DNA from 2 places in the Rubrivirga litoralis genome. Region 1 is predicted to be linked to the other one. Evidence: predicted binding sites of a transcription regulator. Region 1 holds the regulator's gene; the other holds the start of a gene.

Region 1 (4,408 bases):
GGCGTCGGGGAACGAGAGGTGGAGGTCGTAGCGGACGTCCAGCCCCTCGCGCGTAAAGTGCTCGTGCGGACGCTCGTCGATCTCGACGCGGAGCGCGCCGGGCGCGCCGCCCCGGATGCCGGCGTTGCCGGCCCCGCGGATCTGGAGGTAGTGGCCGCTCGCAACGCCGGCCGGCACCTCGACGTCGACCGTCTCCTCGCCCTTGATCCGGCCCTCGCCGTCACACACGTGGCACGCGTCGACGATCACGCGGCCCTCGCCCTGGCACGTCGGGCACGGCTGGACGTTCACGAACTGGCCGAAAAACGAGGTCGACACCTGCCGCACCTCGCCGACCCCGTCGCACGTCGAGCACGTGCGGAACCCGGCCTCTTTGTCCTCGGCGCCCGTCCCGTCGCAGTGGTCGCACGCGACGAACTTGCGGAGCGTGAGCTGGCGGTCGACGCCCTCGGAGATCTCCTCGAGCGTGAGCGCAAGGCGGACGCGGAGGTCGGTCCCGGGGCGGCCGTGGCTGCGGCGGCGCCCGGCGCTCCGGCCGAACACGTCCTCGAACTGGGAGCCGCCCCCGAAGATGTCCGAGAACGCCGAGAAAATGTCGGAGATGTCGGAGAACCCGCCCGGCGCGCCCGCGGCGCCGTTCCCCAGCCCGGCCCGGCCAAAGCGGTCGTAGCGGGCGCGCTTGCCCTCGTCGGAGAGCACCTCGTAGGCCTCGGCCGCCTCCTTAAACGAGGACTCGGCCTCGGCGTCGCCGGGGTTGCGGTCGGGGTGGAACTGGAGGGCCTTCTTCCGATAGGCCTTTTTGATCTCGTCCGGCGTCGCCGTACGGGCGACGCCGAGGACGTCGTAGAAATCGCGTTGGGTGGCGTCGGCGGGCACGGGCGGGGTGGGATCTGGGGGCGGTGGGGCGGCGCCTATTCGGCGACGACGACGCGGGCGTGACGGAGGACACGGTCCCCGAGGCGGTACCCCGGCTGGACCTCGGCAAGGACGGTGCCGGACTCGGCGTCGGGCGCCGGCTGCTGCATGACGGCCTCGTGCTCCTCCTCGGAGAACGGGCGGCCGACGGCCTCAATGGGCTCAACGCCGACACCGGCGAGGGCGTCTGTAAACTTTTTCGTGACCAGCTCGATGCCCTGGAGCAGCGCGCCGGTCTCCCCCGCCCCGCCCGACTCGGCCGCGGTCCGGGCGGCGTCGAGCGAGCGGCGGAGGTCGTCGTAGACGTCGAGCATGGGGAGCAGCACGCCCTGCCGGCCCACGCGGACGGACTCGGCGCGGTCGCCTTCGGAGCGGCGGCGGTAGTTCTGGTACTCGGCGGTCTGGCGGAGCAGCTTCTCCTGGAGGCCAGAGACCTCGGCGCGGAGCGCCTCGACGTCGTCGGTCGCGGCGTCGGAGGGGGCGGTCTCGTCGACCTCGTCGGCGGGCAGGGCGTCGTCCGTCATGGCGGGCGGGGCGTCGGGGGGCGGGGCGGCGCCGTCGGGCGCGGCGTCGGGAGAGGCGGGGCGGTCGGTCATGGCGTGAGCGGCCGGGCGGGAAAGATCGCGCCGGGCCGGAGGAGGACGGGCGAAACGGGGGAGAAAGGGCGGGGCGGTCTCACCACGGGCGGGCGGCTCCAGATCCACCCCGCCCCCGTGTCAGGCCGCCAAGCGGGGCGGTTTCGGGGCGCGTGCGGCAGGCTCCGGTCGGCCGCCCCGCCCACGCCGGAGCCCGGGCTGGGGGATTCTCAGGGGGCACCGCGTCGACCACCTCGCGCGTCAGTCGTCGGGCGGGGCGGCGAGCAGGCCGGCCACGTGCTCGACGAGCACGATGGCCCGGCCGTAGTCCATCCGCGTCGGGCCGATCACGGCCACGGCCCCGACCGCCCCGCCCACGCGGTACGGCGCCGTCACGACGGAGTAGGACGGGCCGCCGGGGCGGCCGCGCTCGACCTCGCGGCCGATGAGGACGACGGCGCCGTCGGGCTCGGCCGGGTCGACGGCCGCCGGCCGCTCCAGGAGGTGGACCACGACGTCCTCGCTCTCGGCCAGCTCGACCACGTCGCGGACGAGCTCGGGCCGGTTGAACTCGGGCTGCGAGACCAGGTGCTGCGCGCCGCCGATCGCCGCGCGCTGGCCCGGCGTCTCGTCGCGGAACAGGGCCGGCCCCTCGCGGAGCACGACGCGGACCACGCCCGTCCGGTCGTGCTCCGCGAGGTCGCCCACGCGGTCGGCCCCGGTCCGGCGGATCTCGGCGAGCGTCAAGCCGGCCAGCCGCTCGTTCAGGCGCTGCACCACGGCGTCGAGCGCGGCGGGGTCGGCCTCGACGTCGAGCTCGGCCGTGACCGTCCGCGCCAGCCCGCCCCGCAGCGCGAGCACGAACAGGACGCGCGACGACGACAGCCGGACGACCTCGAGCCGGTCGAGGACGCCGGTCGAGAGCTGGGGCGTGAGGACGACGCCCAAAAGCTGGCTGAGCCGCCCGAGCAGGCGCGACGTGTCGCGGGCGATGGCGTCGAGGTCGCCCAGCCGGCGGCGGACGCCGTCGCGGAGGAGCGTGGCCTCGCGCGCCGACAGGCCCGTCACGTCGAGGAGGTCGTCGACGTAGAGCCGGTAGCCCTGCTCGGTCGGGACGCGCCCGGCCGACGTGTGGGGGTGGCCGAGGTAGCCGGCGTCCTCCAGGTCGCGCATGGTCGTCCGGATCGACGCGCTGGACAGCTCGACGTCGCCGGCGAGCGCCTTCGAGCCGACCGGCGCGGCGGTCCCGATAAAGTGCTGGACGACGCGGCGCAGCACGTCCTGCTCCCGCTCAGAAAGCGGGCCGGCGGGGCGGGCGGGGTCGCTCGGGCGGGGCACGGCGTGGGTGGCAGGCGACGGAACAAACGAAGGTAGCGGCGGCGCCCGTCTGCGCGCGGGCGGGGCGGGCCGAGCCTTCGCACCGATTTCAGCCGCCCCGCCCTGTGGGGGCGGCCGCGTACGGACGCCAGTACGGACGCCACCCCGCCCGTTCCGCCGCGGCAGCTGCCGCGAGCGGGGTGGCGCCACGGCTCGCCCGAACCGCCCCACCCGCTGCCTGCCTCCGCCGCACGTCGGTCGCATGACGTGCCCCCCCCGTCGTGTGAGGGCGGGGCGGTCCGAGTTCACCCCCTCCCCGCCCCGTCTTGACCGGCCGGTCACGGAGCGCCCCGCCCCGCCCCGTTCACACGCCACACCCTCCTGTACTGCCGTGGACGTCACCCGCCTCCCGCACTCGACCCTCGACCGCCTCGACGCGCGCATTGCCGCCTGGATGAGCCGCCACGGGGTCCGCCTGCTCCGCTACGCCATCGGCGTCGTGTTTATCTGGTTCGGCGGGCTCAAGCTGATCCCCGGCCTGAGCCCGGCCGAGGATCTCGTCCGCAACACGGTCTACTTCGTCAACCCGGACGTCTTCTACCCGGTCCTCGCCGCGTGGGAGGTGCTGATCGGCGTGCTCCTCCTGTTCCGGCCGACCGTCCGCGGGGCGCTGTTCCTGCTCGCGCTCCAGATGCCGGGCACGTTCCTCCCGTTCGTCGTGCTCCCCGAGGTGTGTTTTTCGATCTGGCCGCTCGCGTCGCCGCTCGACCTGTTCGCGCTGACGCTCGAAGGCCAGTACATCGTCAAAAACCTCGTGCTCATCGCCGCCGGGCTCGTCGTCGGGGGGACGGTTCGCGAGCGGGCCACGCGCGAGCGGTTACTATAAAGGCGCCGCCCCGCCCGCGCAATTCGGCGGGCGGGGCGGGGTGAGCATATGCTAGAGCACCCTTCGGGCTGGTACGGGGTACCGGGTACGAGGTACGGTTCGATCCGACCTCGACGCGCGCGTACCCCGTACCGAGTACCCCGACCCGTCCGAGACGCTGACTCGTTAGCGTGCGCCCGCCCTGACGGGCGGGGCGGGGCGGTCAGGCCTCGACGGCGGCCGGCTGGCCGTCCCAGATCGGGTAGTCCGTGTAGCCTTCGGCGCCGCCGCCATAGAACGTGCTGGGGTTGGGCTCGTTGAGGGGCGCGTCGAGCCCAGCCTCCTGCGCGGCGTACCGGATGGCGAGGTCGGGGTTGGCGAGGAACGGGCGGCCGTAGGCGACGAGGTCGGCGGTGCCCGCCTGGAGGATCGCCTCACCCTCCTCGCGGTCGTAGTCGGCGTTCGCGATGACGGCGCCGCTAAAGTGCTGGCGCATCAGGGCGATGGCATCGAGGTCGCCCAGCCCGCCCTTGGACCCCATGCCCGCGTTCGGGCGGATGCCGTGGAGGTAGGCGAGGCCGGCCTCGGAGAGCGCCTCCGACGCGGCCCCGAACGTCTCCTCGGGGTCGGCGTCGGTCACGCCGTTCGTGCCGGCCGCGAACGACAGCCGCGCGCCGACGCGGTCGGCGGGCCACTCGGCGAGGACGACGTCCGTCACCTCGCGGAGGAACCGGAG
Region 2 (4,408 bases), on a different contig from region 1:
GTGTGTGCGCGGCCTACGCCGAGGGCGCCCCGGAGCGCTACCCGGTGACGTCGAAGGCGAAGCCGGTCCCCCACCACACGGTCGTCGTCGCCGTCGCGGCGGACGGGGCGGGGCGGCTCCTCATCCAGCGCCGGCCCGAGGACGCCATGCTGGGCGGGCTCTGGGAGTTCCCCGGCGGCAAGCAGGAGCCGGGCGAGACGCTGGCCGAGACGTGCCGCCGCGAGGTCCGCGAGGAGCTGGGGGTCGAGGTCGAGGTGGGCCGCGCGCTAGCTCGCGTCGAGCACGCCTACTCGCACTTCCGCATCACGCTCCACGCCTTCCGGTGCCGGCTGGCCGGGGGCGAGCCGGTCTCGGCGTCCGGCGAGCCCATCCGCTGGGTGCAGCCGGAGAGCCTCGACGACTACGCGTTCCCGCGCGCGAACCGACGCGTGATCGAGGCGCTCCAGGCCGAGGTCCGCCAGCCGCGGCTGCTGTAGGTGGGCAGAGGTTGAGGAGTTCAGAGTTCGGGGTTCGGGAAGTGCCACCGCCCCGCCCGCAGTTTTCTCTGCCCGTCCCCTGTTCCCCGGTCCCCGTTCCCGCTCACAGAGTGGGCCTCCCCGAACCCACCGCCCCGCCCCGCCGTACGCGGCGCATGCAAACGCTCATCGAGCTCCTCCCGCTCCTCGCCGTCGCCGCGTACTACCTGCTCCGCGGCCGGCAGCGGGCGAACGCGAAGCGCGCCCCGGAGCAGATGCAGGAGGCCGAGGGCGAGCGGGCGCCGACGCCGTTCCAGTCGTTCATGCTGCAGATGGAGGAGGCGCTGGCCGAGGCCGCCGGCGAGCCCGAAGGCCCGCGCGGCCCCGGCACGCCGCCCGTGTCGGAGCGCGAGCCCATCGCCGTCGAGGTCGACCGCGCCGCCCCGCCCTCGCCCCTGCCCGTCCCGCCGCTCCGCCCGGCCGCGCCGACGCCGGAGTTCTCGGCCGTCCGCGGCTCGTTCAGCGGCGCGTCCCCGGTCGACCACGAGGCGCACGGGTTCGGGACGTCGAGCCCGTTCTCCGAGGAGCGGTTCGAGCGGGGCGGCGCCCCGGCGTCCGGCGCCGCCCGTCGGCGCCACGACCCGCACGGCCTCCGCCCCTCCCCGCCGGAAGCCCAGTCGGCACGGCGGGCGGGGCGGCCGGACTGGCGCGCGCGGCTCCGCGACCCGCAGGCGGCGCGCGACGCGTTCGTGCTCCAGACGCTGTTCGGCCCGCGCGGCGGGCGCCACCCCGCCCCTGAAAGGCGCGGGCGGGGCTAGACGGCCGGGTCGTCCATCCGCGCCCCCCTTTTTTTGAAGACGGACGCGCCGATGGCTCCGGCAATCGCGCCCACGACGGCGCCGATGACGACGGCCACCACGATGCCGACGGCCGGGTTGCCCGTGAACCCCGACATCATCTCTATCTGCTGGTCCACCTGCGCGGGGTCGCCCCCCTGCTCCAGCATCATCGAGCGCGTCCGCGCAATTTGCTCCTCGGCGCTGGGGAGGAGGTTGATCGCCTGGAGCACGAGGGTGAGGACCCCGCTCAAGACGCCGCCCAGTGCGCCCGCGCCCGCGCCGAGACCGGCGCCTGTGCCGGCCGGGACCGTCAGCGAGTACGTGCTCGTGTAGTGCCACACGGCGACGAGCGGGCCGGCGAGCGCGGCGAGACAGATGGCACACCCCCCGATCGTCTGCGCCATGAACCCGCCCGTCTGCGAGACGAACGTGAGGAGGACCGAGAGGACGGCGTAGACGGCCGCGCCGATCGCGATGGAGGGGAATTTCGTGGGCATCAGGAACGGGAGGGTGAGGGAGACAACGACGGGCGGGGCGGGCAGGCCGGCTCTTCTGTCCGGTTCGCGCTTGCCGACCGGGCGAGCAGCGCTTCGGCCAGGAAGAGCCCGGCCGTCACACCAAACAGGGCGCCCGTCGCCAGGCGCGACGCGGGCGTGTTGGCCCACACGCCGGTCGCGCCGAGGAGCCAGTCGACCGCCATCGGCAGGGCCGCCAGCGCGAGCCACCGCCCCGCCCGCACGCGGCCGAGAGCCCGGAGGCGGGGCACGAGCGGGGCGGCGACGAGTCCGCCCGCGAGGCCGGCGAGGACGCCCAGGCAGCGGTGGCACAGCGCGACCGGCCCGCCCCCGACCCACAGCGACCGCTCGGGCATCTGGTGGCACACGTGCGAGAACGCGAACCGGACGGCGGCGCCCGCCCCGCCCAGGAGCGGGGCGGCCAGGACCACGCCGAGGAGGGCCACTACGGCGACCGAGGCGAGCGCCCACGGGCGGGGCGGGGCGGGGACGAGGGGCGTCATGGCCGAAACCTACGGCGGCAGGACGGGCGCCGTGCGGTACGCTTGACGTGCTCTTAACGGCCGCTGGGGATCGCTGGGGCGAGGTGCGCGTGGAACCCTTAGCACTCTCCCTGCGAGAGTGCTACCCTCTGCATCGCGGCCCCGCCGCGCCCCTTTCGTCGCACCAACCTACAGTCCACATGGCCACATCGATCAAGCCCCTCGGCGACCGCGTCGTCGTCAAGCCCCAGGAGGCGGAGACCCAGACCGCCAGCGGCCTCTACATCCCTGACACCGCTAAGGAGAAGCCCATGCGCGGCACCGTCGTCGCCGTCGGCCCGGGCAAGGTCGAGAACGGGACGAAGGTCGACATGACCGTCTCGGAGAACGACACGGTCCTCTACGGCAAGTACGCCGGCACCGAGATCCAGCTCGACGGGGACGACGTCCTCATCATGCGCGAGTCGGACATCCTCGGCGTCGTCAACGGCTGATCGGGTTGAGGAGGTTCGGGGTCCAGGGTTCAGAGTCAACCCGCCCCGAGCCTGCGCCGGCCGCTCGGCGCACTCAACCCTGAACTCTGAACCAGACAACCACTCAACCCAACCCAATGTCTAAGCAAATCACATTCGACGCGGAAGCCCGCAACCAGCTCAAAGAGGGCGTCGACGCGCTCGCCAACGCCGTCAAGGTGACGCTCGGGCCGAAGGGCCGCAACGTCATCATCGAGAAGAAGTTCGGCGCCCCGACCGTCACCAAGGACGGTGTGACCGTCGCCAAGGAGGTCGAGCTCGAAGACAAGATCGCTAACGTCGGCGCCCAGATGGTCAAGGAGGTCGCCTCCAAGACGTCGGACGTCGCCGGTGACGGGACGACGACGGCTACCGTCCTCGCCCAGGCCATCATGAACCAGGGCCTCCGCTCGGTCAACTCGGGCGCCAACCCGATGGACCTCAAGCGCGGCATCGACAAGGCCGTCCAGGTCGTCGTCGAGAACCTTAAGAGCCTCTCGCGCGACGTCGGCGGCAAGGACGAGATCGCCCAGGTCGGGTCCATCTCGGCCAACAACGACAACGAGATCGGCGACCTTATCGCAGAGGCGATGGACAAGGTCGGCAAGGACGGCGTGATCACGGTCGAGGAGGCCAAGGGGACCGACACGTCGCTCGACACGGTCGAGGGCATGCAGTTCGACCGCGGCTACCTCAGCCCGTACTTCGTGACCGACCCCGACAACATGGAGGTCGTGCTCGAGGACGCGCTCGTGCTCGTCCACGACAAGAAGATCTCGGCGATGAAGGACCTCCTGCCCGTGCTGGAGAAGGTGGCCCAGATGGGCGCCCCGCTCCTGCTCGTGGCCGAGGACATCGACGGCGAGGCGCTCGCCACGCTCGTCGTGAACAAGCTCCGCGGCACGCTCCGCGTGGCGGCCGTGAAGGCCCCCGGCTTCGGCGACCGCCGCAAGGCCATGCTCGAGGACATCGCCGTCCTCACCGGCGGCCAGGTGCTCTCCGAGGAGAAGGGGTTCCGGCTCGAGAACGCCTCGGTCGACCTGCTTGGCCGTGCCAAGCGCGTCGTAATCACGAAGGACAACACGACGCTCGTCGACGGCGACGGCTCGGACGACGAGATCAAGGCCCGGATCAACCAGATCCGCGCTCAGACGGAGTCGACGACGTCGGACTACGACCGCGAGAAGCTCCAGGAGCGGCTCGCCAAGCTCGCCGGCGGCGTGGCCGTCCTGAAGATCGGGGCCGCGACCGAGCCCGAGATGAAGGAGAAGAAGGCCCGCGTCGAGGACGCGCTGCACGCGACCCGCGCGGCCGTCGAGGAGGGGATCGTCGCCGGTGGCGGCGTCGCCTTCATCCGTGCCCTCCCGTCGCTCGACAACGTCGACACGGACAACGAGGACCAGAAGATCGGCGTCCGCATCGTGCGCCGGGCGCTCGAGGAGCCGCTCCGCCAGATCGTCAACAACGCCGGGCTCGAGGGCTCGGTGGTCGTCCAGAAGGTGAAGGACGGCAAGGACGACTACGGGTTCAACGCCCGGACGGAGGAGTACGGCAACCTGATCGGCATGGGCGTCGTCGACCCGACGAAGGTCACGCGCACCGCGC

Evidence for each region. Region 1 encodes HrcA, which represses chaperone genes, less so after heat shock. Its sites were predicted from a motif close to TNTTAGCACTCNCNNNNNGNGAGTGCTAANA; they were not measured.
Region 2: a site for HrcA is predicted at 2,409-2,439, ahead of groES (co-chaperone GroES). Genes of this name have one in related genera too.

Annotation. Positions count from the first base shown of each region.
Region 1 is NZ_JAVRHT010000041.1:954-5,361, forward strand. It holds gene dnaJ (molecular chaperone DnaJ) at 1-876, opposite strand, end outside; gene RM540_RS14035 (nucleotide exchange factor GrpE) at 912-1,511, opposite strand; gene hrcA (heat-inducible transcriptional repressor HrcA) at 1,752-2,828, opposite strand; gene RM540_RS14045 (hypothetical protein) at 3,199-3,693, shown strand; gene RM540_RS14050 (alkene reductase) at 3,896-4,408, opposite strand, start outside.
Region 2 is NZ_JAVRHT010000002.1:138,220-142,627, forward strand. It holds gene mutY (A/G-specific adenine glycosylase) at 1-476, shown strand, start outside; gene RM540_RS02030 (hypothetical protein) at 632-1,273, shown strand; gene RM540_RS02035 (DUF4199 family protein) at 1,270-1,791, opposite strand; gene RM540_RS02040 (DUF2085 domain-containing protein) at 1,791-2,312, opposite strand; gene groES (co-chaperone GroES) at 2,492-2,785, shown strand; gene groL (chaperonin GroEL) at 2,902-4,408, shown strand, end outside.